2 regions of the Actinoplanes digitatis genome follow, and region 1 is predicted to be linked to the other one. Evidence: riboswitches for the same ligand, from Rfam matches in the RefSeq annotation. Region 1 holds a riboswitch; the other holds the start of a gene.
What was found. Region 1 has a riboswitch for thiamine pyrophosphate ahead of thiE (thiamine phosphate synthase). Riboswitches for the same ligand answer to the same signal wherever they lie in the genome.

Region 1 (15,252 bases):
GTCGAGCTGTTCGGCCTCTGCCGCGAGCTGGACGAGACCGCCGAGGGCATCGACATCGGACCGTCCCCGCAGGACGCTCAGCTGGCCGCCGACCTGGCCCTGCCGATCGAGGAGCTGGACCTCACGGTCCGGTCGTACAACTGCCTCAAGCGCGAGGGCATCAACACCGTCGGTGAGCTGATCGGGCGGACGGAGGCCGACCTTCTGGATATAAGGAATTTCGGTCAGAAGTCGATCGACGAGGTCAAGATGAAGCTCGCCGGAATGGGCCTGGGCCTGAAGGACAGCGCGCCGTCCTTCGACCCGGCGCACGTGGTCGACTCGTTCGGCGACGTGGACTACGACACCGACGACTACCGCGAGACCGAGCAGCTGTAAGCGCGGCTGCCGCGGCCATGCTGTGCTGCAAATGAGCGGCTCCGCCGCACGGCAAGGGTAATTCCTCAAAGGCGGCAAATAGGCGGCTCTGCCGCACTGCAAGGTTTATTCCTCGAAGGAGCAACAAATGCCCACGCCCACCAAGGGTCCCCGCCTCGGCGGCAGCCCGGCGCACGAGAAGCTGCTGCTGGCCAACCTGGCCACGGAGCTCTTCCGGCACGGGAAGATCAAGACCACCGAGACCAAGGCCAAGCGCCTGCGCCCCCTGGCGGAGCAGCTGATCACCAAGGCCAAGCGCGGTGACCTGCACGCCCGCCGCCGGGTGCTGACCGTGGTCAAGGACAAGGACGTCGTGTACGCCCTGTTCGAGCAGATCGCGCCGCGTTACGGCAACCGGCCGGGTGGCTACACCCGGATCACCAAGACCGGTCCCCGCAAGGGTGACGCCGCTCCGATGGCCGTCATCGAGCTGGTCGAGGAGCTTGAGGTCGCGGCCACCACGGCGCCGGCCAAGAAGGCGGCCCGCAAGGCCGCCGCGCAGCAGGACAAGGTCGAGGCGCTCGCCCGCGAGGACGAGACGCCCGCCACCGCGTCCGACGCCGCCGGCGACCAGGGCACCGAGGTCGAGGGCGAAGACACCGACGCCAAGGCCTGATCCTTCGCAAGGTTGTGAGGCCCGGCACCCCTGGTGGGTGCCGGGCCTTCCTCTTGTACGGCTACCTAGTCCACGAATTTTGCGGGGTATCAGGTCGACATGGACGAAACAACGCGACTGCGCCTGGACGTCTCCTACGACGGCCGGGAGTTCTCGGGCTGGGCCGCGCAGCCGGCCCGGCGCACCGTCGCCGGCGTCCTCGTCGAGGCGCTCGAACGGCTGGTCGGCCCCGTCCCGCTGGGCCTCACCGTCGCCGGCCGCACCGACGCCGGGGTGCACGCGACCGGCCAGGTCTGCCACATCGACCTGCCGACGGCCGCCTGGTCCACCCTGGAGGGTTCGCTGCTGCGGCGGCTGGCCGCGCTCATGCCCCCGGACGCCCGGGTACGGGCCGTGACGCCGGTGCCGTCCACCTTCGACGCCCGCTTCTCCGCCACCTTCCGGCGCTACGAGTACCGGGTCGCCGACACCGTCTCCGGTCCCGAGCCGCTGCGCCGCTACGACACCCTCTGGTGGGTGCGGCCGCTGGATCTCGAGCGGCTGCGCGAGGCCGCGGCCGGGCTGGTCGGGCTGCACGACTTCGCCGCGTTCTGCAAGCGCAAGGAGCACGCCACCACCGTGCGGGCCATCACCCGGCTCGACTGGCGGCGGGAGGAGGACGGCGTCGCCGTCGCCACCGTGCAGGCCGACGCGTTCTGCCAGGCCATGGTGCGCAGCCTGGTCGGCGCCATGCTGACCGTCGGCGACGGCCGGCGGGACGCGTCCTGGCCGGCGAAGCTGCTGACGCTGCGGGAACGGTCGAGCGAGGTGACCGTCGCGCCCGCGCACGGCCTGACGCTGATCGCAGTGGGCTACCCGGCCGAGTCGGACTACGCCGACCGGGCCGAGGCGACCCGGCGCCTGCGCGCGTAAGGCTAGGGCCTGTCCTGCCGATCATGACGGCCTGCGCCGGGCCCAGCTTCCGCCTCGCGGCGCGGTCCGAACGGCCGAATACAACACCGGTATTCGACCGTCCGGCCCACTTGCGACGCGAAACCTGGACCTCGGCTCGGCGTCGCCATGATCGGCAGGACGGCCCTAGGGCTGGCCGGCCCGGCTGCTGATGATCGTCTCGTCCAGGTAGCGCCCGATCAGGTCGGCGGTGATCCGTTCCGCGTACGGGTCGTCGTCCTCGACGAGTCGGCCGTCCGGGCGGGCGATCACGCAGTAGAGCAGGTAGTGCCCGCGCTGGTGCCAGCCGACCTGTGCCAGCGGCTCCGCGAGTGGATCGCTGCCGAGCCCGCCCATCGCGGCGAAGCTGCCCCGGCCGGTCTCGACCAGCGGCCCGGCCTGCGAGGACACCAGCGTCGCGCCGGCCTCCTCGGCGAGGTTGAAGACGCCGGCGGTGACCTGGTAGCCGCCGAACGGCGCGGTCAGGCCCGCCCGGACCACCTGGTTGCAGCCGTGCTCGGCGAGCAGGGCGCCTAGTTCGCCGGTCGTGGCGACGTCGCAGTCGGTGTCGATGTGGGTCATCGTGACCTGGTACGGGGCCGTGCCCGCGACCAGGCGGATCTCCGGCTGCGGGAACACCTCGCGCTGACTCAGCGGCTCGGCGTCCACCTCGCGTGAGGCGATCGCCGCCGAGGAGACCGCCGGCGCGGCCGCCGAGTCGCCGAGCCCGCGCCGCTCGTCGGCGATGATGAAGAACGCGCTCAGCCCGATGATCGACACGATGATCACGGCGCCCATCCCGCTCATCAGCGTCTGCAACGCCCGCTGCGCCTGCTGCGGCTCGCGGGACGGCCGCCGCCAGGGCCCGCGCCGCGGCCGCTGCGGCCGGGCGGCGTGCGAGTGCGCGTGCGCGGACCGGGTGTGCGCGGCGCGGGTCTGGCGGTGCTGCGGCGCGGCCTGTCGGGTCAGGCCCTGCCGGGCGAGCACCTGGCGGGCGAGGGCCGGTCCGGCCAGCGCCTGTCGCGTCAGCACTGCGAGTCCGCCCTCCGGGATCGCGCGATGTGCGGAGCGGGGGTGCGGGTCGCCAGGCATGAAGGTCACGGTAGGAGCGCACCGTGATCGATGGACGCACAGACTGTGCGGCACCCCCGGCGGCCTCCCGTCGTTGCGGTCCACCGGTTGAGGGAGGATGGGCGTCGTGACCGCCGATCATTACTTCAGCGCCGAACCCGCCGCGCCCGAGAACCGGAGCCGCATCGAGTTCACCGCCGCCGGGCGGGCCTATGCCCTCACCGTCGCGGCGGGTGTGTTCTCCGCCGGGCGGCTCGACCCCGGCACCGCCGTGCTGCTGCGCAAGGCTGACCTGCCGACGGCCGACGCCGGCGGCACCCTGCTCGACCTCGGGTGTGGCTACGGCCCGATCGCGTGTGTGCTCGCGACCGAGGCGCCGTCGGCGACCGTGTGGGCGATCGACGTCAACGCCCGGGCCCGCGACCTGACGACGGAGAACGCGGCCGCGCTGGGCCTCGCCGGCCGGGTGGAGGTGGCGTCACCCGATGACGTGCCCGGCGACGTGGCGTTCGACCAGATCTGGAGCAACCCGCCGACCCACGTCGGCAAGGCCGAGCTGCACGCCCTGCTGGAGCGGTGGCTGCCGCGGCTGAAGCCCGAGGGCGTCGCCTGGCTCGTGATCAACCGGAATCTGGGCGGCGACTCGCTGCACACCTGGCTCACGTCGCTGGGCTGGGACGTGGCGCGTACGGCGAGCCAGCGGGGGTTCCGGGTGCTGCGCGTGACCCGGAAAACCGGCTGACCCGCCACACTTTGTCGGGGAGGATGCTCGCGTGGGTTACGTAGACGTCTCAGGCGTCGGATTCGTGCTGCCGGACGGCCGCGAGCTCTTCTCCGACGTGTCGTTCCGGGTCGGCGAGGGCGCGAAGGTGGCGCTGGTCGGGCCGAACGGCGCCGGCAAGACCACCCTGCTGCGGATGGTCGCCGGTGACACGCCCACGCCGGTCGGCACCATCGCCCGCGCGGGCGGGCTCGGGGTCATGCGGCAGTTCATCGGCATGATCGGCGATGACCGTACCCTCGAGGATCTGGCCCTGTCCCTGGTCGCGCCGCCGCTGCGCGCGGCAGGCGGTGCGCTCGCGGCCGCGCAGGCCGCGCTCGACGCGAGCCCCGACGCGGAGAGGGCGCAGATCGGGTACGCCAACGCGATCGCCGGCTGGGGCGAGGCCGGCGGCTACGACGCCGAGGTGCTCTTCGACGTCGTGGCCGTGTCCATTCTCGGCAAGCCGTGGGACGAGGTCCGGCACCGTGGCGTGCGCACGCTCTCCGGCGGCCAGCAGAAGCGGTTCGCCCTCGACCTGCTGCTGCGCGGCGGCGACGAGGTGCTGCTGCTCGACGAGCCGGACAACTTCCTGGACGTGCCCGGCAAGCGCTGGCTGGAGGCCCGGCTCCGGGAGTCGCCGAAGTCGGTGCTCTACGTGTCGCACGATCGTGAGCTGCTGGCGCAGACCGCGGACCGGGTCGTCGCCGTCGAGGGCGGCGGGGCGTGGACGCATCCGGGCGGCTTCGCGTCGTGGCACGAGGCCCGCTCGGATCGTCATGAACGCCTGCTCGAGCTGCGCCGGCGCTGGGACGAGGAGCACGAGAAGCTCCGCGAGCTGGTCTTCACGCTGAAGAACAAGGCGGCGTACAACGACGGGCTGGCGTCGCGCTATCAGGCGGCGCAGACCCGCCTGCGTAAGTTCGAGGAGGCCGGCCCGCCGCCGCTGCCGCCCAAGGAGCAGTCGCTGCGGATGAACCTGCGCGGCGGGCGCACGGGCAAGCGCGCGGTGATGTGCACCGGCCTGGAGCTGGAGAACCTGACGTTCCCGTTCGACCTGGAGATCTGGTACGGCGACCGGGTCGCGGTGCTCGGCGCCAACGGCACCGGCAAGAGCCATTTCCTGCGGCTGCTGGCGGCCGGCGGCACCAGTCCGGACGTCGACAACAAGCCGGTCGACGGCGCGCCGCTGGCACACGTGGCGCACAGCGGCGTGGCGCGGCTCGGCGCCCGCGTCCGGCCCGGCCACTTCTCGCAGACGCACGACCGCCCGGAGCTGCTGAAACGCACCCTTGTCGAGATTCTGTGGCGCGGCGACGACCACCGCAGCGGCACGGACCGGGCCGGCGCGATGAAGGCGCTCAACCGCTACGAGCTCGCGGCGCAGGGCGACCAGGTCTTCGGCACGCTCTCGGGCGGCCAGCAGGCGCGGTTCCTGGTGCTGCTGCTCGAGCTCTCCGGCGCGACCGTGCTGCTGCTCGACGAGCCGACGGACAACCTGGACCTGGCCTCGGCGGAGGCGCTCGAGGAGGGCTTGCAGGCGTTCGAGGGCACGGTGATCGCGGTGACCCACGACCGCTGGTTCACCCGGGGCTTCGACCGCTTCGTGCTGTTCCAGGGTGACGGCGAGGTCGTGGAGACCCCGGAACCGGTCTGGGACGTCCGCTGACCCGGCGGCGGTGACGGGCGTCACCCATGTTGATCATGGGTGACGTGGCCCGGGATTTCGCGGGCGAAAGGCCTGCGTGCGTGCTCTCTGGAGTGGCACAGCCACCCACTGTGGAGTGACGAGGGGGCTTTACGGGCGCCCCGGTGCGGGGTTACGGTCTGCGCGGAACCAACCCCACGGGAGTCCGGTGCACCGGGCTGAGAGGGGGGCTGTCGCGGCCCCCGACCGTCGAACCTGATCCGGGTCATGCCGGCGCAGGGAGGAGCGCGTTGTGGGCCCTGATTTCCCGCATCTTCACCTCATCACCGACGCACGCCGCGGGCGTGAGCCGCTGTCCGTCGTCGCCGCAACGGTCGCCGAGGCGCACCGCCGCGACGCGACCGGGCGGCTGGCCGTTCAGATCCGCGTCGAGGACGACGTCAGCGACCGCGAGACGTACGAACTGGCGGACGCCGTGCTGGAGATCTGCCGCCCGTATGGCGTGTTGTGCTTGGTCAACGACCGTCTGCACGTCGCGCTGGCGGTCGGCGCGGACGGCGGGCACGTCGGCGCCGGGGACCTTCCCGTCGCGGCGGCGCGCCGGGTGCTCGGGCCCGCCGGCGTGCTCGGCGCCACCTGCCGCGACGCGGCGGCGGCCCGGGCGGCGCGGCGGGCGGGCGCGTCCTATCTGGGCGTCGGCCCGGCCTTCGCGACCACGACCAAAGCCGGCCTGCCGGATCCGCTGGGCCCGGCCGTCATCGGCGAGGTCGCCGCCGCCGTCCCGGACACCCCGATCGTCGCCATCGGCGGCGTGACGGCCGCGAACGCGGGCTCACTGATCGCCGCGGGAGCCGCCGCGGTGGCCGTCGTCGGCGCGATCGCGAACGCGGCCGATCCGGGGCGGGCCGCCGGGGAAATGCTGGCGGCGCTCGCATGAGCGAGCTTGCGAGCGAATCAAACGGCTCAGTGTCTGACTCATGTCGTCGCCGCAGCGAAGCGGAGGTGACGGCATGAGCGCGACCGAGGTCGTGGTTGTCGGGGGCGGGATCATCGGGCTCTCGATCGCCTGGCGGTGTGCGCAGCGCGGGCTGGCGGTGACCGTCCACGATGACGGCGGCGACGGCGGTGCCTGGTACGCCGCCGCGGGAATGCTCGCGCCGGCCGGTGAGGCGGGCTTCGGGCAGGAGGCGCTGACCGAGCTCATGGTCGAGTCCGCGGGCCGGTGGCCCGGATTCGCCGAGGAGCTGAGCCGGGCGTCCGGCATCGACGTCGGCTACGACCGCACGGGCACGCTGACCGTCGCGCTGACCGCCGACGATGTCGCCGAGGCGCAGCGGCTCTGGGCGTACCGGCGAGGTCTTGGTCTCGGGTTGAGCCCGCTCGGGCCGAGCGCGCTGCGCGAGCTGGAGCCGGCGCTCTCGCTGCGGCTGCGTGGCGGCGCGCACGCGCCGGACGACCGGCAGGTCGACCCGCGCCGGGTGGTCGCGGCGCTGCGCGCGGTCCTCGGGCCCGCCGTGCTCCGGAGCCGGGTGGACGACCTGCCGGCGGGCGTGCCGGTGGTGGTCGCGGCCGGATCCGGGACCGCCGCGCTGACCGGGCTGCCGGTGCGGCCGGTGAAGGGACTCGTGCTGCGGCTGCGCGGCGAGCCCGGCCTGCTGCGGCACGTGGTCAGCGGGTGGGCCGACGGGCGGCACGTCTATCTGGTGCCGCGCGCCGACGGCGAGGTCGTCGTCGGGGCCACCCAGGACGAACGCCGGGACAGCACGGTGACCGCCGGGCAGGTGCGCGACCTTCTGCGGGCCGCCACCGACGTGGTGCCTGAGCTGGGCGAGTGCGAACTGACCGAGACCGTGGTGCGGCACCGGCCGGCGACTCCCGACAACGCGCCGCTGCTCGGCGCGCACACCGGCGGCCCGATCATCGCCGCCGGGCATCACCGCAACGGGGTGCTGCTCGCGCCCGTCACCGCCGACCTGATCGCCGAGCTGGTGGCGACCGGGAAGGCCGATCCGCTGCTGGACGCGTTCGCGCCGGGGAGGTTCGCATGAGGGTCATCGTCAACGGCGCCGAGCGCGACGTCGAAGTCGCCGACGTCGCGGCGCTAGTCGCGCAGCTCACCGAGGCCCAACGGGGGGTCGCGGTCGCCGTCAACGGCGAGGTCGTGCCGCGGTCCGCGTGGACCGGCGCGCCGCTGCGTGACGGCGACCGCGTCGAGGTGCTCACGGCGGCGCAGGGTGGCTGACATGTTCGGTGAGTCCCGGCTGATCCTGGGTACCGGCGGCGCGGAGAGCCTGGCCGCGCTCGAGGCCGCCGTCGTCGCCTCGGGCACCGAGATGGTCACCGTCGCGCTGCGCCGGGTCGACGCCGCCGGGCCGGGGCTGCTGCCGATGCTCGACCGGCTCGGCATGCGGATCCTGCCCAACACGGCCGGCTGCTACACGGCCGCCGACGCGGTGAAGGCCGCGCACCTGGCCCGGGAGGCCTTCGAAACGGACCTGGTGAAGCTCGAGGTCATCGGCGACGAGCGCACCCTGCTGCCGGACGGGGTCGAGCTGCTGCGGGCGGCGGAAACCCTGGTGGCGGACGGGTTTCAGGTGCTGCCGTACACCAGCGACGACCCGATCCTTGCCCGCCGGCTGGCCGACGCCGGGTGCGCGGCGGTGATGCCGGCCGGCGCGCCGATCGGCTCCGGGCTGGGCATCTCCAACCCGCACCACATCCGGCTCATCCGGGACAGCGTCGACGTGCCGGTGATTCTCGACGCGGGTATCGGCACCGCCTCGGACGCCGCGCTCGCCATGGAGCTGGGCTGCGACGCGGTGCTCATCGCGAGCGCGATCACCCGGGCCGAGGATCCCGCGCGGATGGCCGCCGCGATGCGGCACGCGGTGCGGGCCGGGCGGCTGGCCTTCGGCGCCGGCCGGATTCCCCGGCGCTTCCACGCGCTCGCGTCCACATCGGACGAGGGGCGGCCGGAATGGTGATCCCGTCCGGCGTCGTCGTGCTCACGGACCGCGGGCTCGCGGCGCGGCCGCTCGTCGAGGTGGTCGCGGCCGCGGTTCGCGGCGGCGCGGCGTGGGTCATCCTGCGCGAGAAGGATCTGGCGTACGCCGCGAGGCGCGCGCTGGCGACGGCCCTGCGTGCCGTGGTCCCGCCGGGCCGGCTGGTGGTCGCCGGGCCGGATCCGCTCGGCGGCGACGCCGTGCACCTGTCGCGGACGGATCCCGTGCCGCCGGATGCCGGGATCGTCGGCCGCTCATGCCACGGCGAGCCGCGACTGTCCACGGAGGACTATGTGACGCTCTCGCCGATCTACCCGACGGTGACCAAGCCCGGCTACGGCCCGGCGCTCGGCCCGGCGCGGGCCGCGGAGCTTGCCGGCGACGTGCCGTGGCTGGCGCTCGGCGGGATCGACTCGCCCGCGCGGGTCGCCGAGTGCATGGCGGCGGGCGCGGCCGGGGTGGCGGTGCTCGGCGCGGTGATGCGGGCGGCCGATCCGGAGTCGGTGACCGCCGCACTCGTGGCGGCGGCGGGGGTGCGGGCATGACGCCGACCGTGGTGCTGACCATCGCCGGCTCCGATTCCGGTGCGGGCGCGGGCATCCAGGCCGACCTGAAGACGTTCGCGGCGCTGGGCGTCTACGGCGTCTCCGTGCTCACCGCGGTGACCGCGCAGAACACGCGCGGCGTCACGGCGATCCACTCCGTGCCCGCCGAGGTGGTCGCCGCGCAGCTTACGGCGGTGCTCGACGACTTCGCCGTCGCGGCCGTCAAGGTCGGCATGATCGGCGATCCCGCGGTCGCGGCCCTGCTCGCCGACCGCGCCGCCGAGCTGCCGGAACTCGTGGTGGATCCGGTGCTCGTCGCGACCAGCGGCAGCCGGCTCTCCGGTGTCGCGGCCGTCGAGCCGCTCATCCCGTACCCCCGGGTCCTGACGCCGAACCGGCACGAGGCCGGCGCCCTCCTCGGACGGGAGGTGGGCACGGCCGAGGAAATGGCCGATGCGGCCGCCGAACTCGCGGCCCGCGGGCCGCGAGCGGTGGTGGTGACCGGCAGCGAGCTGGCCGTCGACGTGCTGCACCACGACGGGCGCACGGTCGTGCTCTCCGGCGAGCCCGTCGCGACCGCCAACAATCACGGCTCGGGCTGCACGTTCTCGTCCGCGATCGCGGCCCGGCTGGCGCTGGGCGACGACGTCGTCGCCGCGGTGCGTTTCGCCAAGAAGTACGTCGCCGGGGCGCTCACCGGCGGCCGGAACTGGAAGCTCGGCCGGGGGCCGGGTCCGCTGCACCACTTCGTCTGAGGGTCGATCCGGCGATCGCGCGATCCCGTGCGGTCGAACGCCGCCCTGTTCGTCACGATTGGGGAGGAAATATGAGGCGCAAGGTGTACGTCGAGGGATCCCGTCCGGACCTGCGGGTGCCGTTCGCGGAGGTCGAACTGTCGGGGGACAACCCGCCGGTGCGGCTCTACGACACGTCCGGGCCGGGCAGCGATCCCGCCGTCGGGCTGCCGCCGCTGCGCGGCGCCTGGATCGCCGAGCGCGGCGACGTCGCGCCGGTCGCCGGCGCCGGCACGCCGCTGGCGGGAGAGCGGCCCACCCAGCTCGCGTACGCGCGGGCCGGGCTGGTCACCGCCGAGATGGAGTTCGTCGCGATCCGCGAGGGTGTCGAGCCCGAGGTGGTCCGCGAGGAGATCGCGGCCGGGCGGGCCGTGCTGCCGGCCAACGTCAACCACCCGGAGATCGAGCCGATGATCATCGGCGCACGGTTCCTGGTGAAGGTCAACGCCAACATCGGCACGTCCGCGGTCACGTCCTCGATCGCCGAGGAGGTCGACAAGCTCACCTGGGCGACGCGGTGGGGCGCCGACACCGTGATGGACCTGTCGACCGGCAAGCGGATCCACGAGACGCGCGAGTCGATCGTCCGCAACTCGGCAGTGCCGATCGGTACCGTGCCGATCTACCAGGCGCTGGAGAAGGTCGACGGCGACCCGGTCAAGCTGAGCTGGGAGATCTTCCGGGAGACCGTGATCGAGCAGGCCGAGCAGGGCGTCGACTATATGACCGTGCACGCCGGGGTGCTGCTGCCGTACGTGCCGCTGGCCGTCGACCGGGTCACCGGGATCGTGTCGCGCGGCGGCTCGATCATGGCGGCGTGGTGCCTCGCCCATCACACCGAGAACTTCCTCTACACCAACTTCGCCGAGCTCTGCGAGATCCTGGCCCGCTACGACGTCACGTTCTCGCTCGGCGACGGCCTGCGGCCGGGCTCGATCGCGGACGCCAACGACGAGGCGCAGTTCGCGGAGTTGCGGACCCTTGGCGAGCTGACGCATGTCGCCTGGGAGCACGGCGTGCAGGTCATGATCGAAGGGCCGGGACACGTGCCCATGCACAAGATCAAGGAGAATGTGGACCTGCAACAGGAGCTGTGTGCCGGTGCGCCGTTCTACACGCTCGGTCCGCTCACCACGGACATCGCGCCCGCGTACGACCACATCACGTCGGCGATCGGCGCCGCGATGATCGGCATGTTCGGCACCGCGATGCTCTGCTACGTCACGCCGAAGGAGCACCTCGGGCTGCCGGACCGCGACGACGTGAAGGCCGGGGTGATCGCCTACAAGATCGCCGCGCACGCCGCCGACCTGGCCAAGGGCCACCCGGGCGCGCAGGACTGGGACAACGCCCTGAGCAAGGCGCGGTTCGAGTTCCGCTGGGAGGACCAGTTCAACCTGGCGCTCGACCCGGATACCGCCCGGGCGTACCACGACGCGACGCTGCCGGCCGCGCCCGCCAAGACCGCGCACTTCTGCTCGATGTGCGGACCCAAGTTCTGCTCGATGAAGATCACCCAGGAGCTGAAGGAGTACGCCGCCCGCGGGATGAAGGACAAGAGCGACGAGTTCGTGAACGCGGGAGGTCGCGTGTACCTCCCGGTCACGTCGGATCAGAGCTTGTAGAAGTTGACGTAGTGGTCGGGGGTGAACCAGGTCTCGCGGGTGGACCGGTTCACCACGATCCGGTACGCGTCCCGCGCCGCGCCCCGGGCCCGGGGATAGACGTCGTACTCGCTGTAGGTGGCGTTGAGCGGCAGCTGCCGCTCACGGTTCTGGAACGTGCCGCCGGTGTAGTTGTACTGCCCGTACGGCCAGCTGTACCAGCCCGCGCTGGTCGGCCAGCCCAGCGAGCTCCACCCGGTCCGCGCGGTGCGTGCGGCCGAGCAGCGCGACAACGTGCAGGTGGAATAGACCGCCGCCTCGGCGGCCGGTGTGTGCGTCGGCGCCACCACGGCGGGGGCGACGAGGCCGGCGGTGGCGAGCGCGAAGGCGATCGCGATCGCCGACAGCAGGCGGCGTAGACGGGAGGGGCGGTGTGCGTCAGGGGTCATGGCGGACTCCGATGCGTCAGGGCCCATGGCGTTGGGCCGTGACTACATGGTCAGTCCGCCGGCGCGCCCGCGGTACATCCCCGACACGTCATTCCATCGGTGTTCGACTATGTGTTGCCGGCTATTGGCCCAGGCCACTGACCCAGCCCACGTAGTCGGCGTCCCGGCCGTGCCGGGGCTTACCGTCCGGGACCGGGTCGGCGTTGCGCTGCCGCGGCGCCGGAGTCACCGACAGCGGAGCGCTGATCGGATTCGGTTGCGGCAGCGGCGCGCTGATCGCGGTCGGCTCCCGGGTCAGCGGCTCGGCGTTCCGGCCCCGGGCGAACGCGTCGTAGGGCGCGGGCTCGTCGTCGGTGTAGTCGCCGACGGCGACGCCGCCGGGCTGCGGGCGGGCGATGAAGGCGTCCGCGACGTTCGCGCGCCGTCCCTGGCGGCGGGGCTTCTGCGGCTTGCGGCCTGCCGCGGACGGCCCGCTCGGCCGAGCACCGGTCTGCGGCCGGGTAGCCGCCTCGGTGGTCGTCGCCGGCTTGTCGCCGGAGGCGTTCTTCGCCGGGCGGGCGGGTGAGCCGGGCGCCCCGGTGCCGGCGGCGGCGATCTCGGAGTCGGACCGGCCGGTCCGCTTCGGCAGCGGCGGCTTGTCCTGCCCCGGTGCGCCGGCGTCGTCGTCCGGGCCGGGGCCGCGGCGCACGACCGCGGCCAGCACCGAACCGAGCACTCCCGCGCCGGCGGCGGTCATCGCGGCCCAGTAGGGCACCACCTGGTAGCGGTCGTCGCCCGCGCCCGGGCCCGCGATCAGGTACGCGAGCGTCAGCAGCGCCGGACCGGCCAGCCCGGCCAGCGCGACGGTCAGAAGGGGCAGCTCCCGGCGGCGGGCGACCAGGCCGAGCGCCAGGCCGATCAGCAGGGCCAGCGCCGGCATCGTCGCCAGCGCGGTCCGCTGCGTCACCGCGGGCGAGAGGAACCCGGCGTCGAACACCCCGAGCCGGACGGCGGGCAGCGGGTCACTCGGCGCCAGCGACGGCGCGACCGACACCACCGCGACGACCCAGATCGCGATTCCCGTCACGACGATGCTCCACCGCGCCACCGCCTGCGCCAGGGCGGCCCACGCCGCGAAGATGCCGACAAGCGCGCCGAGCCCGGCGCAGATCGCGATCACGACGACCTCGTCGACGCCGGCGACCTGTGCGGTGCGGGCCGGCTGCATGGTCAGCGGCACCACCACGCCGGCGCCGAGCGCCGCCGCGAGGGAGAGCGCCAGCTCGGTGCCGACGCCGAGCCGCACCCGGTCCGGGTACCAGCGCCGCAGCAGCACCGCGCCGGCCAGCGCGCCGGCCGCGGCCGCCACCATCGCGAACCAGGAGATCCACGCGAGCTGCGCCGTCCACTGATCACGCGTGGTCACGTCCAGCACCCGCGTGAGCCGGACGATGCCGAGCCCGTACGCCACACCGAGCTGACTCGCGCCGGCCAGCGCGGCCACGCCGAGGGTCGCCGACAACAGCTTGACCCAGGTCCGAAATGCCATGCCAGGCACGTTACGGGGTGCTCAGGAGCGCGGCCAGTCCACGGCGCGCTTCTTAAGGATGGCCAAACCTCCGGCTAGGCGGAAGCGCCGCCGGCCTTCAACTCAACGATGCGGCCGATATACGCAGTGTCACCCGCGTTGGTAAGCATGTGGGTCTGACCGGGCTCCCGGAAGACCACGCCGCCGGTCTCCTCCTCGACGTCGATCCGCTCGCCCGCGGCCGTGTGGATCACGTTCCGGGCGCCCTGGACGGCGACCACCACGTACGCAAGGCCGTGGTGGTGCAGGGGCTGCGTCTCGCCCGGCTCAAGGGCGATGTGCCAGATCCGCACCTTGTCGTTCTCGAGCATGATCTGCTGCCCGACGGGGCTCAGCGCCTGATCGCTCACAGCTCTCCTACCTGGGGGAGGACCCGGGAAGCGATCAGCTCCACGTGGTCGAGGTCGTCCATCTCGATGATCCGCAGGTGTACCCGGGTCGCGCCGATCGCGGCCAGCTCGCCGATGCGCTGCACGAGCGCGTCCGGCGATCCGACGACCGGGTCCTCCGGCGGCAGGGCGCTCGGCACGTGCAGGGGCGCGGCCCGCCGCTGGGCCTCGGACTCGGTGCGCCCGACGGCGACCACCACGCCCGCCGACAGCCGCAGGTCGCGCCCGTGGCGCGCGGCCGCCTCGCGTACCCGGGAGAAACCCGCCGCCGTCTCCGCGACGGTCTTGAACGGCATGTTGAACTCGTCCGCGAAGCGGGCGGCGATCTCGGGCGTGCGCTTCGGGCCGCGGCCGCCGACGATGATCGGCGGCCCGGGCCGCTGCACCGGCTTGGGCAGCGCGGGCGCGTCCAGCAGCCGGTGGTGCTTGCCGTCGAAGGAGAAGCGCTCGCCCTCCTCGGTCGCCCACAGCCCGGTGATGATCGCGAGTTGTTCTTCCAGCCGGTCGAAGCGCTCGGCCAGCGGCGGGAACGGGATGCCGTACGAGGTGTGTTCGCGCTCCAGCCAGCCGGCGCCCATGCCCAGCTCGACCCGGCCGCCGCTCATCGCGTCCACCTGGGCCACCATGATCGCCAGCGGCCCGGGCAGCCGGAACGTCGCCGAGTTGACGAGCGTGCCCAGCCGGATCCGGGAGGTCTCCCGGGCCAGGCCGGCCAGGGTGATCCAGGCGTCGGTCGGTCCGGGCAGCCCCAGCTCGGCGCCCATCGACTGGTAGTGGTCGGCGCGCAGGAACCCCTCGAACCCCGCGTCCTCGGCGAGTCGGGCCAGCCGTAGCTGGTCCTCGTAGGTGGCGCCGCGGTGCGGCTCGGTGAACAGGCAAACGCGCATGGGCCGTCCTATGCCATCAGCAGTTCGTGCAGCTCCGCGCTACAGCGGGCCACCTCTTCCAGGTGCGCACCCCGGCCGAGCGTGCGGGGCCGGGGGATCTTGATGTCGAGGACCTCGCGGATCCGGCCCGGTCGCGGGCTGAGCACGACCACCCGGTCGGCGAGCAGCACCGCCTCGTCGATCGAATGGGTGACGAAGACGATCGTGGTGCCCAGCTCCATGTGCACCCGTTGCAGCTCTCCGGAGAGCTCCTCGCGGGTCAGCGCGTCCAGCGCGGAGAACGGCTCGTCCATGAGCATCACCCGCGGGTTGGCGATCAGCGAACGGCACAGCGCCACCCGCTGCTGCATGCCGCCGGAGAGCTCGTGCGGCAGCCGCTTCTCGAAACCGGCCAGGCCCGTCATGGCCAGCAACTCGTGCGCGCGCCCCCGGTGCGCCGCCTTGCGCCAGCCGAAGATCTGCACCGGAAGCAGCACGTTGTCGAGCACCGAGCGCCAGGGCAGCAGGGCCGGGCGCTGGAACATCATGGCGATGTCGCGGCGCGGGCGGTCCACCCGGTCGCCGGAGACCCGG
Region 2 (15,252 bases), 720 kb from region 1:
GCCGCCACCTCTGGTACGCGTGCGAGCTCTACGCCCGGCGCGACCGCCGCTTCGGCGGGGCGATCCCCAACCCGGTGGCGCCCGCTAGCTTGTGATCACCGCGACGGCGGCGTCCACGTCGGACAGGTCGGGGAGCACGGCGTGCGCGCCGGCCAGCGCGAGCTCGGCCATGCTCGCCGACCCGGTGGCGACCCCGATGGCCAGCGCGTCGTTGGCCAGCGCCGCCGTCACGTCGTAGGGGGTGTCGCCGATGACCACGGCCCGGAAGCGCTCGCCGTACTTGGCCTCGGCCCGCTGCCGGCACCGCCGCACGAGCGTGGCCCGCACGCTGTCGTCGGTGCCGTAGCCGCCGATCTCCACGTCGAAGTCCGCGGCGAGACCGAACGCGGCGACCTTGGCGGCGGCCACCTGCGGCACGTTGCCGGTGACAAGCGTCTGCACCACGTCGTCGCGCGCGCCGAGCTCGTCGAGCACGGCCCGCACGCCCGGCATCAGCGCGCCCTGCTCGGCGAAGAGGTGCCGCGAGACGTGCACCTCCTCGACGTAGCGGGCGAAGAACCGCTCCGGGGTGCAGTCGGTGACGCCGTGCGTGGCGAAGACCTCGGCACAGATGTCGAGGTCGGTCCGCCCGCCGAAGATCGGCGTCTCCCGCCACGCGACACCGGTGACCGCGGTGAACGCGGCACGCCAGGCCTGTGCCGCGACCCCGCCGCCGCGCAGCAACGTGTAGTCGATGTCCCACATGACCAGGCGGTTCACCGCTCCGCCAGGCGCCGCTCGACGTGCTCCACCTTGGCGTGCAGCGCGTCGGTGACGCCGGGCCGGATGTCGGCCTTGAGCGAGACGGACACCCGCGGTGCGTGCGCGGCGACGGCGTCGACCGCCTGCTTGACCACGGCCATCACCTCGTCCCACTCGCCCTCGACGGTGGTGAACATGGCGTCGGTGCGGTTGGGCAGCCCGGAGGCCCGCACGACCCGGACGGCCTCGGCCACCAGGTCGCCGACGGACTCGCCCGCGCCGAGCGGGGTGATGGAGAAGGCAACAAGCATGCACCCATCCTGACAGGGAGATATCAACGGAGGTCGCGGAAGGGCGACGGTCCGGCCGTCAGCGATAGGCGGCCGCCTGCAGGGTGAACAGCTCCGCGTAGAGGCCGTGTCTCGCCATCAGGTCCTGGTGGGTGCCGGCCTCGGCGATGCCGCCGTCCGCCACCACCAGGATCAGGTCGGCCATGCGGACGGTGGAGAAGCGGTGGGACACCAGCACCGTGATGCCGCCCGTGCGCGCGCCGACCTCGCCGGCCGACTGTGCGTAGCGCTCGAAGAGGGCGTGCTCGGTCAGTGGGTCCAGCGCCGCCGTCGGCTCGTCGAGGAGTAGGAGCAGTGGCTCCTCGCGCATCATCGCCCGGCTCAGCGCGACCCGTTGCCATTGGCCGTCGGAGAGTTCCTCGCCGTCCTCGTAGGCCTTGCCCAGGTGCGTGTCCAGGCCCTGGGGCAGGCGGTCGATCACCAGTTCCGCATCCGCGCGGTGCACCGCCTTGGGGACCGACCCGGGGTCGCCGGCCAGGCGCAGGTCGCCGACGCCGATGCTCTCCCGGGCCGGCGCGTCGAGCTTGACGAAGTCCTGGAAGCTCGCGGCGATGCGCTCCCGCCACCGGTCCGGATCGACGCGGCGGAGGTCCACGCCGTCTACGGTGATCTCGCCCGAGGTCGGCCGGTAGAACCGGGACAGGAGCTTGACCAGGGTGGACTTTCCCGCGCCGTTGTCGCCGACGATCGCCACGGTGGCGCCGGCCGGAATATGCACGGTCACGTCGCGCAGCACGTCGGTCTCGGTGCCCGGGTAGCGGAATGCCACACGGTCGAAGCGGATCCCGTCACGGAGCACCGGCGGCACCGGCCGGTCTGCCACGACGGGGTCGGCCGCCAGCTCGGTCTCCCTGCGCAGCCAGCGCACCCGCGCCAGGGCCCGGGCGTTGCGCTGCAGGGCGCCCGCTACCGCGACGACGCCGGCCGCCTGTGCGTTGGTCTGCACGGCGAGGGTGATCACCAGGACCACGTCGCCGACCGAGCGCTCACCCGCGATCGCCGAGCGGACCACGATCACCACCGCGGCGACGTACCCGACAGCGAAGATCAGCTGGCCGATCAGCCGCAGGCCCAGCCCGGCCAGCTCGGCCCGGCGTAGCGGAACCTCCTCATCCCGGCGTGCGGCGGTCTGGCGCTGCCGCAGCACACCCTGTAGCCCGAAGAGGCGGATCTCCTTTGCGGCGGCCGGGCTGACCGCCAGCTCGAGCAGATGCCAGCCGAGCCGCCGGGACTCGGCCGTTGCGAGCTCGGCGCGTTCCAGCCGGGCCTCGCCGATCCTTCCCGCGATCAGCGGCGGCACCGCGAACAGGGGCAACAGCAGCAGCCACGGCTCGACCCCGGCGAGCAGTACGGCGGTCAGCACGATCTGAGCGGAGAGCGTGACAGCGGTGAGCACGGTCTGTACGCCGTTGGCTATCTCCCAGCTCTCCTTGCGCAGCAACTCCATCCGGTCGGCATAGTCCCGCCGCTCGTGCTGATCGACCCCGGCCGTACCGTGTGCGAGGTCGCCGATCTCCCGTTCGACGCGCAGGTGATGCAGGTCGGCCAGCTCGAAGAAGAAGATGTGGGCGAAGTGCTCCATCGTGAGGCTCAGCAGCGCGACCAGCGCCACCGCGACCGCCGCCCGGACCGCCGCATCGGTGTCCCCGGCGAGGGTCGCGTCGGTGGCCACGGCGAGGAAGACGGCGATGAGTGGCGCGCTCACGTTGCCGAGCAGCATCAGGAAACCGGAGATCAGCAGCCGTCCCCGGCTCGCCTTCCAGGAGGAGCCGAGCACGCCGGTGATGCCGAGCCACAGGTCACGCATCGGCGGTCTCCTCGATCAGATCGTCGTCGCCGGACGGTTCGTCCTCGGCGAAACGGGCGGCTTGCAGCATGAACAGCTCCGCGTAACGGCCGCCGGCGGCGAGCAGCCCGTCGTGGGTGCCGGACTCGGTCACCCTGCCGTGCTCCAGGACCGCGATCCGGTCGGCCCGGCGTACGGTGGAGAAGCGGTGCGAGATCACCAGGCTGGTCGCCCCGCTGGTCAGGTCGAGGAACCGCTCGAAGAACGCCACCTCGGCGCGCGCGTCCAGGCTCGCCGTCGGCTCGTCGAGGACGAGCACCCGGGCGCCGCCCTCGACCGCGATCAGCGCCCGCGCGATGGCGATGCGCTGCCATTGGCCGCCCGAGAGTTCGGCACCGTCCGTGTACTGCCGGGACAGCGGGGTGTCGAGCCCGGCAGGAAGCCCTGCCACGAACTCGAGCGCGCCGGCCCGGCGCAGCGCCTCCTCGATGGGCTCGTCATCTCGTAGGCCGCCGGCGCCGAAGCCGACGTTGTCGCGGACGGGAAGTTCGAAGTGGACGAAGTCCTGGAAGATCGCGGCGACCTTGCGCTGCCAGGCCGCGCCGTCGAAGGTGCGGATGTCGACGCCGTCGGCCGTGATCCGCCCCGACTCGGGCTCGTAGAGGCGGGCGAGCAGCTTGACCAGCGTCGTCTTGCCGGCGCCGTTGAGGCCGACGATCGCCAGCGAGGCACCCGCGGGGATGACCAGGTCCAGCCCGTCGAGCACGGGTGGCGCGTCCGGGGCGTACCGGAAGGTCACCCGCTCGAACCGGATCTCCCGGATCGGCAGCTCGGCCGACGGGGTCTCGCTGCCACCCGGGTCGGCGGCCGCCAGGGTCAGCTCGCCGAGCCGGGTCAGCGCCTGCTGCGCGTTCATGCCGTACTCGGTCTGCACGTCGGACTCCGCGATGAACGCACCGATCCGGATCGAGGAGAGCGCCGCCTGCATCACGATCATGAACGCGCCGACGCCGAGCACGCCGGTGGCCGACGCACGCGCCACGGCGGCCAGCACGCCGCCGAGCAGCACGAACGCCGTGAGGGTGTAGAGCACGTACGGCCCGTAGAAGATGCGGCGGCGCTGCTGCCAGACCGGCACCGAGCTGGCCATGAACGCGTCCGAGTAGCGCTCGCCCACCCAGCCGAGGAGGCCGAAGACGCGGATCTCCTTGGCTGCGTCGGCGGTGAAGAGCAGATCGCGGAAGTAGAAGCGACGCCGCCGGACCCGCTGGTGCGTCATGAAGATCCGGCCGAAGACGGAGAGGCCGACCCGGTACCCGAACCGGATGACCAGCCCGGCCAGCAGCACGGCCGCGCCGGCCCACCATTCGTACACGACGGCGACGACAACCGCGGCCGCGACGGTCTGCAGGTAGTGCGAGAGCAGCGCGATGAAGCCTGCGCAGGCGGCGCCGGGTGTCCAGGCCGCCATGCGCAGCATGTTGACGCCGTCAGCGGCCTGGTCGAGCACCTCCGGATCCTCGAGGACGGCGACACTCGGCCCGGCGAACGAGTCGGCCATCAGCCGGTCGCGGACCCGGTCGTCGATCCGCCGGCGCAGCACCTCGCCGAGGAACGCCTGCACCGGCAGCAGCAGCTGGATGGCGAAGAACAGCGCCGCGGCGGCGATCAGGTGGTCGCGCAGTTGCTGCCAGGCCGATGAGTCGACGCCGCCCTCCACCGCGGCGGGGACGCCGGCGATGACCCCGGCGGTGGCGAGCACGAAGCCGATGGGCAGCAGGCCCGCGATGATCTGCAGGAGGACGGCGCTGCCCACCACCGCCGGCCCTCCGCCGAGCAACAGCCGGAGGATGGCCCGGCGTTGGTCCCAGCGGCCCCGCATCCCGCCGGTGAACTCGCCCCACACCGACCTGTTGACGGCGTCGCCCGCGCTCTGGTCGACCATCAGCACCCCCGAGGCATCGATCGAGAGCACCAACCTACCGGCGACCGCCCACGGAAATCGCCCCGGTTTCCGGCCGGGGCCGACCAAAAAGGACAGAGGCTAGTGTGCGGCGCAGCAGGGTGTCGGGGTTCGGGTCTCGAAGGGGACCAGGCGGTCGCCCACGGCCGGGGTCGTGGCGAGGGTCAGGACCCCCGCCCGCCAGTGCGGCCTGACGAAGCCTCCCGTGTCCACCATCGCCGTGTGGTCCGCCGCCCCACCGCCGAGGACCTCCACCCGCTCGATCGCGCTCCGGGCGATGATCTCCGCGACGCTGAGCGTGCCGACCAGGTCTCGCACGCCCGGATAGACCACCGCCCGCCCGGACGTGCGGGTGAGCTGCGCGGCGGCCGCCTCCGGGCAGGGCGGGCCGAGCGAGGGCGGCGCCTCGCCGGCGAAGACCAGGCTGAGCGCCACGTGCGGCCGCGGCGAGCGCATCAGGTGGGTGCAGGCCAGCACCGGAGTGGTGGGCAGCGCCGCCAGCCAGTGCTCGGCCGCCACGGTGTCGGGGTGTTCCAGGCTCACCCCGATCACCGGGAGGTCCTCGATCGTCACCTGGGCAGGACCCAGATCGGGTTGGTGTAGAACCACAGGTCGCCCCAGGGGTCGGCGTCCCCGATCACGTCGAGCTTCGGGCCGGCCGGGTCGATCGCCGCGCCCAGCAGGCCCGGCTGCGTGCGCCGGCCGTCCGTGCCGCGCAGGCGCAGGTAGAACGGCTTGTCCAGGCGGCCGAGCGGGTACGTCACCGACAGCCGCGACGAGCCGCGCGACACCTCGAAGGACTTGACCACCCGGGTGTCCGGCGCCGTGAAGGCGTCGCGGGACGCGACCGGGCCGGTGACGGTGCCGACGATCACGTCGACGCGGGACAGGACCGGGACGAACTGGGCCCAGTTCGGCAGGTCCTGGAGGTCGATCTCCAGCGTCAGTTCCGTGGCCGTGCCGCGCCGCACGTGCAGGACGCCGCCCAGCGGCGTACCGGATGAGCGCCGGCGGTCGCCCGCGACCCGGACCCGCGCGTCAACGGTCTTGACGAGGCGGCCGTGGTCGACCCAGACCCGGCCGGCGCGCAGGCCGTCCATGACGGCCCGGTACGAGAACGAGGTCGCCCCGACGTTGGTGCGCCCGTAGAAGCCCGGCCAGAAGTCGCCCGCGCCCGTGTTGACCGTCGGCGTGTACACCGGGTCGTTGTAGCGGCCGTTGGCCTCGAAGTCGCTGCCCGGGCCGCGTTCCGACTGGTCCAGGTAGTTCACGTGGCTGTCCGAGTTCACCGTCACCCACCACGCCCGGCCCTCGGCGAGCAGGCTGTCCCAGAGGCCGCCGACCGTCGCCGTCATCCAGTCGAAGCCGCCCCACGTGCGGTAGGCCTCCAGCGGGTAGCCCGGGAACGAGGCCGCCGCCGGGTTGTTGTCGTAGAGGCCGCGGGCGCCGCCCCGGCCGTTCGGCGCCTTGATGCCGGCGGCCTGGTGTCCGGGGGCGCCCTCCATGCCGATCGCGACGCTCGGGTCGGCGTCGCGCCAGTTGCGGATCTCGTGCGGCGAGTCGATGCCGCGCCGGGCCGGGTGGTTCGCCAGGAACAGCGCGCCGTCGACCTTGCGGGCCTTGACCTGTTCGCCGAGGAACTTGATGCCGGCGATGGCCATCGCCTCGTTCTGCGCCTCGGTGTTCGTCGCCGGCAGCTGCGAGCCGTCGTAGGTCTGCTCGAACTGCTTGAGCACCGCGACCTCGTTGCGGCCCGGATGCACGAAGACCGTGGCGTGCTCGGCGGCGGGGATGTTCCACTCCAGGCCCTGGAACGTGAGCAGCTCGGGCAGCGCGGAGCGGGTCGCCTGGATGTCCGGGTTGACCTTCTCCACGCCGATCCTGGCGTGCGCGTTGCTGCCGTGGTCGGTGATGACCAGCCAGTCCAGGCCGTACGCGTGGCCGTGCCCGGCCTGGTCGATGACCCGGTACTGGCCGTCGGAGCTGTGCTGGGTGTGAATGTGGTGGTCGCCCGCCAGCCAGCGGAAGCCGCCCTTCGCGGTGCCGCCGCCGGCCGGGCCGTGCGCGTGCGGCAGCCCGGCCGCCGCGGCCGCCGGTGTGGCGAGCACCGACGCGGCCGCGCCGGCGCCGAGCAGGCCGGCGCCGCGCAGGAAGCCGCGGCGGGAGACGTCCGACGGCGACAGTTCGCCGTCGGGCACGCTCAGGTCCTGTGCCGCGGGCACGTCGGTTCCGGCGGCGTCGTGCGGGTGATCGTGGTGGTGGTGGCCGTGACCCATGTCCGTGGCTCCCGAAGATCGACAGGGATGTCCGCGTCAATCTCGTGGCGGCGGTCCAACGCGGGGTGTCAGCCGGGTGGCCCTGCGGCGAACATGAGCGCAATCCGCAGATCGACGCCGGTCAGCCGATGATCGGGCGAAAGAGGCCGGCCTGGATGCTGATCGTCAGGATCGCCGCCGAGAGGACGGCCGCGCCGATCAGCAGGGCCGCGTCCGCGCGGCCGAAGACCTGGCGGCGGGCGCAGGTGCGGGGGATGCCGGAGTCGAAGCCGCGGGAGTCCATCGCCAGCGCCAGCCGGGTGCCGCGGCGCAGGGCGCCGACCAGCAGGGCGAACGCGGTGGACCCGAACAGCCGCAGCCGGGCGACCGGGTTACGGCCTGCGTCGATGCCACGCGCCCGGCGTGCCAGCCCGAGCATCTGCCACTCCTCGCCGAGCAGCGGGATCATCCGGAAGGCCGCGAGCGCGCCGATGGCGAAGCGGGCGGGCGCCCTCGCGTTCTGCACCAGGGCGTCCGCGAGATCGGTCGGGTCGGTGGTGGCGAAGACGATGATGCCGGGCAGCGCGACCGCGAAGAGGCGCAGCACCAGGCCGAGCGCGCCCATGACGACGCCGGTGGTGATGTCGAACGGGCCGAGCGAGAAGAGCAGCGCGCCGGTGCGGTCGGCCGCGAACAGCACCATGGTGATCAGGACGCCGGCGGCGGCCAGCGCGAGCGGCCAGGCCCGCCGGGCCAGCACGCGATAGCGCACGCCGAACAGCGGCAGCAGCGCCAGCTCGACCGCGAGCGCGAGGCCGGGCGTCAGCGGGTCGAGGGTCGCCACCAGCGGCAGCGAGAACAGCAGCGCCGCGCCGAGCTTGGCGACCGGGTTGCGCCGGGCCAGAACGGCGGTGGCGTCGGCGACCGGTTCCAGGACGAGGGTCATCCGGCCCCGCCCAGGACGACGGTGCGGTCGGCGAGGGCGGTCACGAAGTCGTCGTCGTGGGTGACCGCGACGATTCCGCACCCGTCGTCGCGCAGCCGGGCCAGCAGCTCGACCAGCTCGATCCAGGTGCGCCGGTCCTGGCCGAAGGTCGGCTCGTCGAGTACGAGCAGCCGGGGCGCGGTGGCCAGCGCCGTCGCCACGCTCAGGCGGCGGGCCTCGCCACCGGAGAGGGTGTACGGGTTGGCGCCCGCCAGCTTGGTCAGCCGCAGCCGGTCGAGCAGTTCGTCCACGATGGCGGAGACGTCGGTGCGGCCGAGCTGGCGGGGCCCGAGGGCGAGCTCGTCGGCGACCCGGGACGTGACGAACTGGTGTTCCGGTGACTGGAAGACCGATCCGATGCGCTGGGTGAGCGCCGCCGCACGCCACCGGTGCGGCGCGCCGCCCGGCGCCGCGTCGACCGAGCCCGAGGTGGGTGCGAGCAACCCGCCGAGCACCAGGGCCAGCGTGGACTTGCCGGCGCCGTTCGGGCCCGTGACGGCGAGCGCCTCGCCGGCCCGTACGCAGATGCTTGTCGCCGCGAGCCGGTGCCGCACGGTGACGTGCTCCGCGCGTACCAGGGAATCGGCCGGCGGTGCGACGGCCCGGTGCGTGGGCAGCGGCCGGCCCGGCACCCAGACGCCCTCCTCGGCGAGCTGATCGCCGAGGAGCGCGAAGACGGCCGACGGGGTGCCGTCGGCGCGGACGCCGCCGCCCGGCTCCAGGACGACCACCCGGTCGACCAGGGTGAGCGCCTCGGCGATCCGGTGCTCGACCAGGATCAGCGTGGTGTCCGGGTCGTGCGAGCGGGCGATCGCCGAGCGGATCAGCGCGCCGCCGGCCGGGTCGAGGTTGGCGGTCGGCTCGTCGAGCAGCAGCAGGCCCGGCCGTGGCGCCAGGACCCCGGCGAGGGCCAGGCGCTGCTGCTCGCCGCCGGACAGAGCTGAGGTCCGCCGGTCGAGCGGGTACGGGAATCCGACCCGGTCGAGCGCGGCGGACACCCGCGGCCAGATCTCCTCGGCGGGTACGCCCCGGTTCTCCAGTCCGAACGCCACGTCGTCGCCGCTGCGGGCCATCACGAGCTGGGTCTGCGGGTCCTGGAAGACGATGCCGACCCGCTCGCGGGCCTTGACCGGCTCCAGGCCGTCGATCTCGACAGTGCCCTCGGACTCGCCGGAGTCCTCGGGCAGCAGGCCGGCCAGCGCGGCGAGCAGGGTGCTCTTGCCGGCACCGGAGGGTCCCAGCAGGAGCACCCGCTCGCCGTGCGAGATGCGCAGGTCGACGCCGCGCACGGCCCAGGCCCGGCGCCCGGCGTGGCGCCAGCCGAACCCGCGCAGCACGACCTCGGGCATCTAAACCAGGGCTCGGTCGCGGCCGGCGGCGAAGCGGTCAAGCACGCCGGTGGGGGCCAGCGCGCGGGTCAGCGCCCAGGAACCGGCGCCCGCGATGATCGTGCTGCTGACCATCGTGAGCAGCGCGTAGGGGATCCGGTAGTCCCACAGGTCGTAGGCCGCGTTCCAGGCGAAGAAGTCGAACACCGCCGCGCTGAACCCGGTCAGCAGGCCGGCGAGCAGCGCCGCCGGCAGCTTCCACGAGCGGTACAGCAGCAGCGCGAACGCCAGCTCCGCGCCGAGCCCCTGCACCAGGCCCTGCGGGATGACCGTTGCGCCCCAGGCCGCGCCGAGCAGCGCGGAGATGATGGCCGCGACCGTCTCGGTGTACAGCGCGGCACCCGGCTTGCGGATGATCAGCCCGGCCAGCACGGCCGGCATCAGCCAGACGCCGTAGAGCAGCGCCTGCGCGGGCGGGAAGAAGGCGAACGCGCCGTCGGTGGCGCTCCAGACCAGGTTCCAGGCCCAGAAGATCACGCCGAAGGTGACGGCGATGATCGATGCGACGATGATGTCGATCGTGCGCCAGCGGAAATTCATTCGTGCCTCCCAGCTCATACCGGGAGGAGACGCGGCGCCGGCCCGGGTGTCGCCCGGGCGCGGCGCGGCTGGAGAAAGACCGAACTCCCTGCGCTGGCATTACCCAGATCAGGTTCGAGGGTCTGCGGTGTCACCCGCACTCTCAGCGCTGTGCGCTCCCCTGTCGGTGAAGTCCGTTCACGCCGCGTCTGCGCGTCGCGAGCGGGCTTCATTGCATGTGTTTCGATGACGCTAACACCGTACGGACGTACGGAACAGCGTAGGAGGCGTCACATGGAGATCAAGGCGAGAGGGCTGACCTTCGACGTGTACGAGGGTGGCCCGGTCGACGGCCCGCCGGTGCTCCTGCTGCACGGCTTCCCGCAGGACCACCGCGAGTTCGATCTTATTCTGCCCCGGCTGCACGCCGCCGGGTTACGCACGTACGCGCTGGACCAGCGCGGCTACTCGCCCGGCGCCCGGCCCGCCGCCGTCGCCGAGTACAGCCTCGACGAGCCGACGGCCGACGCGATCGCGGTGCTCGACGCGCTCGGCGTGGAGAAGGCGCACGTCGTCGGCCACGACTGGGGCGCGCACGTCGGCTGGCTGCTGGCCGACCGGCACCCCGAGCGGGTCAGCACGCTTACGGCGGTCTCGGTGCCGCACCCGCGGGGTCTCGGCGTCGCGCTGCACAACCAGCCCTCGCAGAAACTGCGGTTCGCCTACATGGGCCTGTTCCGCTCCCGGATCGCCGAGCGGCTGCTGCTCGCCGCCGACGCGACGGTGCTGCGCTCGATGCTGCGCCCGATCGGTGCCCGCGCCGACCGGTACGCCACCGCGATGCGCGAGCCCGGCCGGCTGACCGGCGCCTTGAACTGGTACCGCGCGATCACCACGGGTAGGCTGGCGAAGGTCGGCAAGATCACAGTTCCCACCACATATGTCTGGAGCGACGGCGACCCGGTCGTTGGCCGGTCGGCGGCGCTGTCCACGGCCACCTGGGTCGAGGCGGATTACCGGTTTGTCACCCTGCGCGGGATCGGCCACTGGGTGCCGGAGGAGGCGCCACAGGCGCTGGCCGACGTGACTCTCGACCGCATCGGCGTCTGACGCCGCTCGGGCTGCCGGTCTCCGTGCCGTCACGAGGAGGCTCGATGGCCGCTGACGAGTCCGAGCGACAGCGCTGGAACCGCAACTTCGCGGACCTGCTGCAGGAGCTGCGGGTCACCCAGACGGGCGTGCAGGTCCTCTTCGCATTCCTGCTGACCCTGCCGTTCAGCAGCGGCTTCCCGGAGACCACCGAGTTCCAGCAGGACACCTACATCGTCGCGCTGATGTCGGCCGCGTTCGCCGCCGCGATGATCATTTCGCCGGTGGCGTTCCACCGCGCGCTGTTCCGCCGGGGGCGCAAGCCGGAGCTGGTCCGCTACGCGCACCGGATGGCCACCGGCGGCCTGGCCTTCCTGCTGATCTCGATGGTCAGCAGCGTGCTGCTGATCGCCGACTATCTGCTGAACATCTGGGCCGCGAGCGTCCTGGCGGCGATCACCGCCGCCTGGTTCCTGACGTTCTGGGCGGCCATCCCGTTCGTCCGGCGCGCCTGGATGGACGAGGAGTACGAGGAGAACGGGACTAGCGGGCCTTAGCGGGCTTGAGCCCCATCTCCTTGAGCTCGAGCGCCGCCAGCGCCTGGACCGCCTCCGCGTCTCCGTTGCGCCAGGACTGCGCGATGTCCGGGCCCAGCTTGGTCAGCTCGTTCAGCGGCCGCCCGGCCAGGGCGCGCAGCGCGAGCAGGTCCTGTCCGGCCGGCTCGGCGCGGACCTTGCAGGCCACCCCGGCCCGGCGCATCCAGCGCAGCCGCAGCGGCAGCCAGACGAAGAGCACCAGAGCGAGCGGCCCCACGATGATCGCCAGGGAGACGACGAGCGCCAGGTTGTCCGCCATCTCCTGCTGCTGGCGGCCGGCCTCGGCGAGCCGGTCGGCGGCGTCGGCGGCCTTGGTGAACGGCGCGGTCAGCTCGTCGCCGACCAGCGGGACCCGGCCGACCTTGCCGGAGATGTCGTTCATGTTGCCGGCGATGCCGACGCCGGCCTCCTGGAGCTTCTGCCCCGGAACGCCGAGCTTCTCGACAAGGTCGTTGATCCAGATGCCGGCCCGGATCCAGGCATAGATCCAGAGCACGACGAACAGGTCGGTGAACACCTGGCGTACGGCGGTTGGCAGCCGATCGGCGTACATCTTCACGCGCGCCAGCGTGCCACGACACGGCTAGGAACGCTTGTCGGCGCACTCCGGACAGGTACCGAAGATCTCCATGGTGTGCGAGACGTCGACGAAGCCGTGATTGCCGGCGACCTTCTCGGCCCAGGTCTCGACGGCCGGGCCCTCCACCTCGACGGCCCGCCCGCAGGAACGGCAGACCAGATGGTGGTGGTGGCCCTGGCTGCAGCGGCGGTAGAGGTGCTCGCCGCCCGGCGGGCGCATCACGTCGATCTCGCCCGCGTCGGCGAGGCCCTGGAGGGTGCGGTAGACGGTGGTCAGGCCGACCCGCTCGCCCCGGTTGCGCAGCATCGCGTGGAGGTCCTGCGCGCTGTTGAAGCCCTCCGCCTCGGCGAGGGCCGCGCTCACCGCGGTCCGCTGCTTCGTGTTCCTGACAACGGTGCCCTCGTCCCCGATGCCCTCACCCTGTCCGGTCATTTGCCCTCCCTCGCATGACTCACGGCGTCGGCGACGATGTGTGCGACGTGTTCGTCCACGAGTGAGTATGCGATCTCCCGCCCCCGGCGCGCACTGCGCACCACGCCGGCGCCGCGCAGAACCCGAAGGTGCTGCGAGACCAGCGGCTGGGGCGCCCCCAGCTTCTCGACCAGTTCGTGCACGCAGCGTTCCCCGGCGCCGAGCTCCGCGACGATCGCGACCCGGATCGGCGCGGAGAGCGCCCGGAGCAGCTCGCCGGCCGCCTCGTAAGCCTCGTAGCCGCCCGTCACCGGGGCAACGTTACTGCTCATCGGGCTCCCGCCTGAAGAACGACGTCCGGCGGCTCCGCCTCCACCCCCGCCCGCGCCGGGCCCGCGCCGGCGCGCCGGCGAAGCGCGCGCCAGGTGGCGCCGCCGACGGTGAGGGCGACGAAGACCGCGATGGCCAGGATCACGATGGTGGCGCCGGGCGCGGTGTTCACCTCGCCGGCCAGCGTGATGCCGGCGGCGGCCGCGCCGACCCCGATCAGCATGGCCGCGGCCATCGTGCTGCGAAAGCCGCGGGTGACCTGCTGGGCCGCGGCGACCGGGACCACCATCAGGGCGCTGACCAGCAGCAGCCCGACGGTGCGCATGGCGATCGTCACGGTCACGGCCGTGGTCACGGCCATCAGGAGATTGAGGGTACGCACGGGAAGCCCGGAGACGCGGGCGTACTCCTCGTCGTTGCAGACCGCGAAGAGCGCCTGCCGCAGCCCGAGCATCGCGATCAGCACGGCGGCGCCGAGCACCGCGATGACCGTCAGGTCCTGTCGCGACGTGGTGGTCAGCGAGCCGAACAGGAACTGCATCAGGCTGGCGTTGCCGCTGCTGTCGGAGAGCCCGACCAGCACCACGCCGCCCGCGATGCCGCCGTAGAAGAGCAGGGCGAGGGCCAGGTCGCCGGAGGTACGGCCACGCTCGCGCACCAGCTCGACGCCGATCGCGCCGACCACCGAGACGATCACAGCGGTCAGCACGGGTGACTGGTGCAGCAGCAGGCCGACGCCGACGCCGGTCAGCGCCACGTGCCCGATGCCGTCACCGATCAGCGACAGCCGTCGCTGCACCAGGTAGATGCCGAGCGCCGGCGCGGTCAGGCCGATGATCAAGGCGCTGATCAGCGCCCGGACCATGAACTCGTACTGATAGAGGTCGATGGGTTCTCATCCCCTCGAAGGTGCGGGCATCAGCGGGACGGCATCCGGTCGGTGGGCGCCACGCAGATCGCGGGCCGTTCGGCCGCGGCGTGCGGGTGTACGTGGTCGTGGCCGGGCTGGGCGTGGTGCCCGGCGGGCTCCGGCACCGCGCCCTCGTACGCGATCCGACCGTCGTGCACCACGACGGCCCGGTCGACGAGCGGCTCGATCGGGCCGAGCTCGTGCGCGACGAGCAGGATCGTGCCGCCGGCGCCGCCGAAATGGCGCAGCGCGACGGCGAACGCGTCCTGGCTGGCCGCGTCGACGCCGGCCGTCGGCTCGTCGAGCACGAGCAGGTCGGGCCGCCCGGCAAGGGCGCGGGCGATGAGCGTGCGCTGCTGCTGGCCGCCCGAGAGGGTGCTCACCGGGTCGCCGATGCGGTCCAGCAGGCCGACGTCCTCGAGCGCCGCGCGGACGGCGGCCCGGTCGGCGGCGCCGGACGGGCGGAAGACGCCCCGGCGCGCGAGCCGGCCGGAGGCGACGACCTCGCCGACCGTCGCCGGCACGCCGCTGCCGGCGCCCATCCGCTGCGGGACGTAGCCGATCCGGGCCCACCGCCGGAACCGGCGCTGCGGCGTGCCGAAGAGCTCGATCGTGCCCGAGTCCAGCGGCACCAGGCCGAGGATCGTGCGGACCAGCGTGGACTTGCCGGAGCCGTTGGCGCCCAGGATCGCGACGACCTGGCCGGCCGGGACGTCCAGGGTGACGTCGTGCAGGACCGCGCGGCCGCCGTAGGAGACGGCCGCGTGCTGTACGGAGACGACGCTCATGAGGTGCACTCCAGGGCCGCGGTAAGGGCGCTCAGGTTGCCGCGCATGACGGAGAAGTAGTCCGCGCCCGGCTCGGTGATCCCTTCGAGGGGATCGAGGACGGCGGTCCGGGCGCCGACCTCGCGGGCGATGGTGTCGGCGACCTTCGGGCTCACCAGCGTCTCGAAGAAGATCGTGGTGGCGCCGGTCGCCCGGGCCTGCTCCGCGACGTGCACCAGGTGCCGCGGCGACGGCTCCGACTCGGGGGAGACGCCGGTGATGCCGACCTCGGTCAGCCCGTAGCGGTCGGCGAGGTAGCGGAACGCGGTGTGGCTGGTGATGAACTCGCGACGCTCGCAGGTCCGCAGCCGGGTCGCGAACTCGGCGTCGAGCGCGTCGAGCTGGGCGTGCAGCGCCGCGGCCCGGGCACGGTACGCGTCGGCGCGGGCCGGGTCGGCCTGTGCGAGGCGCTCGGCGAGCCGGTCGGCGACGGCGGCGAAGCGCACCGGGTCGAGCCAGACGTGCGGGTCGGTGCCGCCCTCGGCGTGCTCGTGCTCGCCCGGCTCGTGCCCGTGCTCGTCC

Region 2: linked by a shared signal. The riboswitch ahead of BJ971_RS31995 (ECF transporter S component) and the one ahead of thiE (thiamine phosphate synthase) in region 1 are both predicted to bind thiamine pyrophosphate.

What each region holds. Positions count from the first base shown of each region.
Region 1 covers NZ_JACHNH010000001.1:7,996,621-8,011,872, reverse strand. The annotation lists gene BJ971_RS35330 (DNA-directed RNA polymerase subunit alpha) at 1-378, shown strand, start outside; gene rplQ (50S ribosomal protein L17) at 506-1,033, shown strand; gene truA (tRNA pseudouridine(38-40) synthase TruA) at 1,133-1,945, shown strand; gene BJ971_RS35315 (hypothetical protein) at 2,111-3,055, opposite strand; gene BJ971_RS35310 (class I SAM-dependent methyltransferase) at 3,162-3,776, shown strand; gene BJ971_RS35305 (ABC-F family ATP-binding cassette domain-containing protein) at 3,808-5,463, shown strand; TPP riboswitch at 5,630-5,741, shown strand; gene thiE (thiamine phosphate synthase) at 5,735-6,379, shown strand; gene thiO (glycine oxidase ThiO) at 6,420-7,490, shown strand; gene thiS (sulfur carrier protein ThiS) at 7,487-7,684, shown strand; gene BJ971_RS35285 (thiazole synthase) at 7,686-8,426, shown strand; gene BJ971_RS35280 (thiamine phosphate synthase) at 8,420-8,989, shown strand; gene thiD (bifunctional hydroxymethylpyrimidine kinase/phosphomethylpyrimidine kinase) at 8,986-9,744, shown strand; gene thiC (phosphomethylpyrimidine synthase ThiC) at 9,816-11,408, shown strand; gene BJ971_RS35265 (ribonuclease domain-containing protein) at 11,396-11,836, opposite strand; gene BJ971_RS35260 (hypothetical protein) at 11,958-13,364, opposite strand; gene BJ971_RS35255 (cupin domain-containing protein) at 13,439-13,714, opposite strand; gene BJ971_RS35250 (LLM class F420-dependent oxidoreductase) at 13,750-14,679, opposite strand; gene BJ971_RS35245 (ABC transporter ATP-binding protein) at 14,688-15,252, opposite strand, start outside.
Region 2 covers NZ_JACHNH010000001.1:7,277,570-7,292,821, reverse strand. The annotation lists gene BJ971_RS32040 (isoprenyl transferase) at 1-95, shown strand, start outside; gene BJ971_RS32035 (HAD family hydrolase) at 85-759, opposite strand; gene BJ971_RS32030 (MTH1187 family thiamine-binding protein) at 756-1,052, opposite strand; gene BJ971_RS32025 (ABC transporter ATP-binding protein) at 1,111-2,898, opposite strand; gene BJ971_RS42370 (ABC transporter ATP-binding protein) at 2,891-4,852, opposite strand; gene BJ971_RS32015 (hypothetical protein) at 4,922-5,413, opposite strand; gene BJ971_RS32010 (CehA/McbA family metallohydrolase domain-containing protein) at 5,410-7,116, opposite strand; gene BJ971_RS32005 (energy-coupling factor transporter transmembrane component T family protein) at 7,238-8,041, opposite strand; gene BJ971_RS32000 (ABC transporter ATP-binding protein) at 8,038-9,429, opposite strand; gene BJ971_RS31995 (ECF transporter S component) at 9,430-10,008, opposite strand; TPP riboswitch at 10,077-10,180, opposite strand; gene BJ971_RS31990 (alpha/beta fold hydrolase) at 10,282-11,097, shown strand; gene BJ971_RS31985 (DUF6328 family protein) at 11,142-11,633, shown strand; gene BJ971_RS31980 (hypothetical protein) at 11,620-12,225, opposite strand; gene BJ971_RS31975 (Fur family transcriptional regulator) at 12,256-12,684, opposite strand; gene BJ971_RS31970 (ArsR/SmtB family transcription factor) at 12,681-12,995, opposite strand; gene BJ971_RS31965 (metal ABC transporter permease) at 12,992-13,882, opposite strand; gene BJ971_RS31960 (metal ABC transporter ATP-binding protein) at 13,912-14,691, opposite strand; gene BJ971_RS31955 (metal ABC transporter substrate-binding protein) at 14,688-15,252, opposite strand, start outside.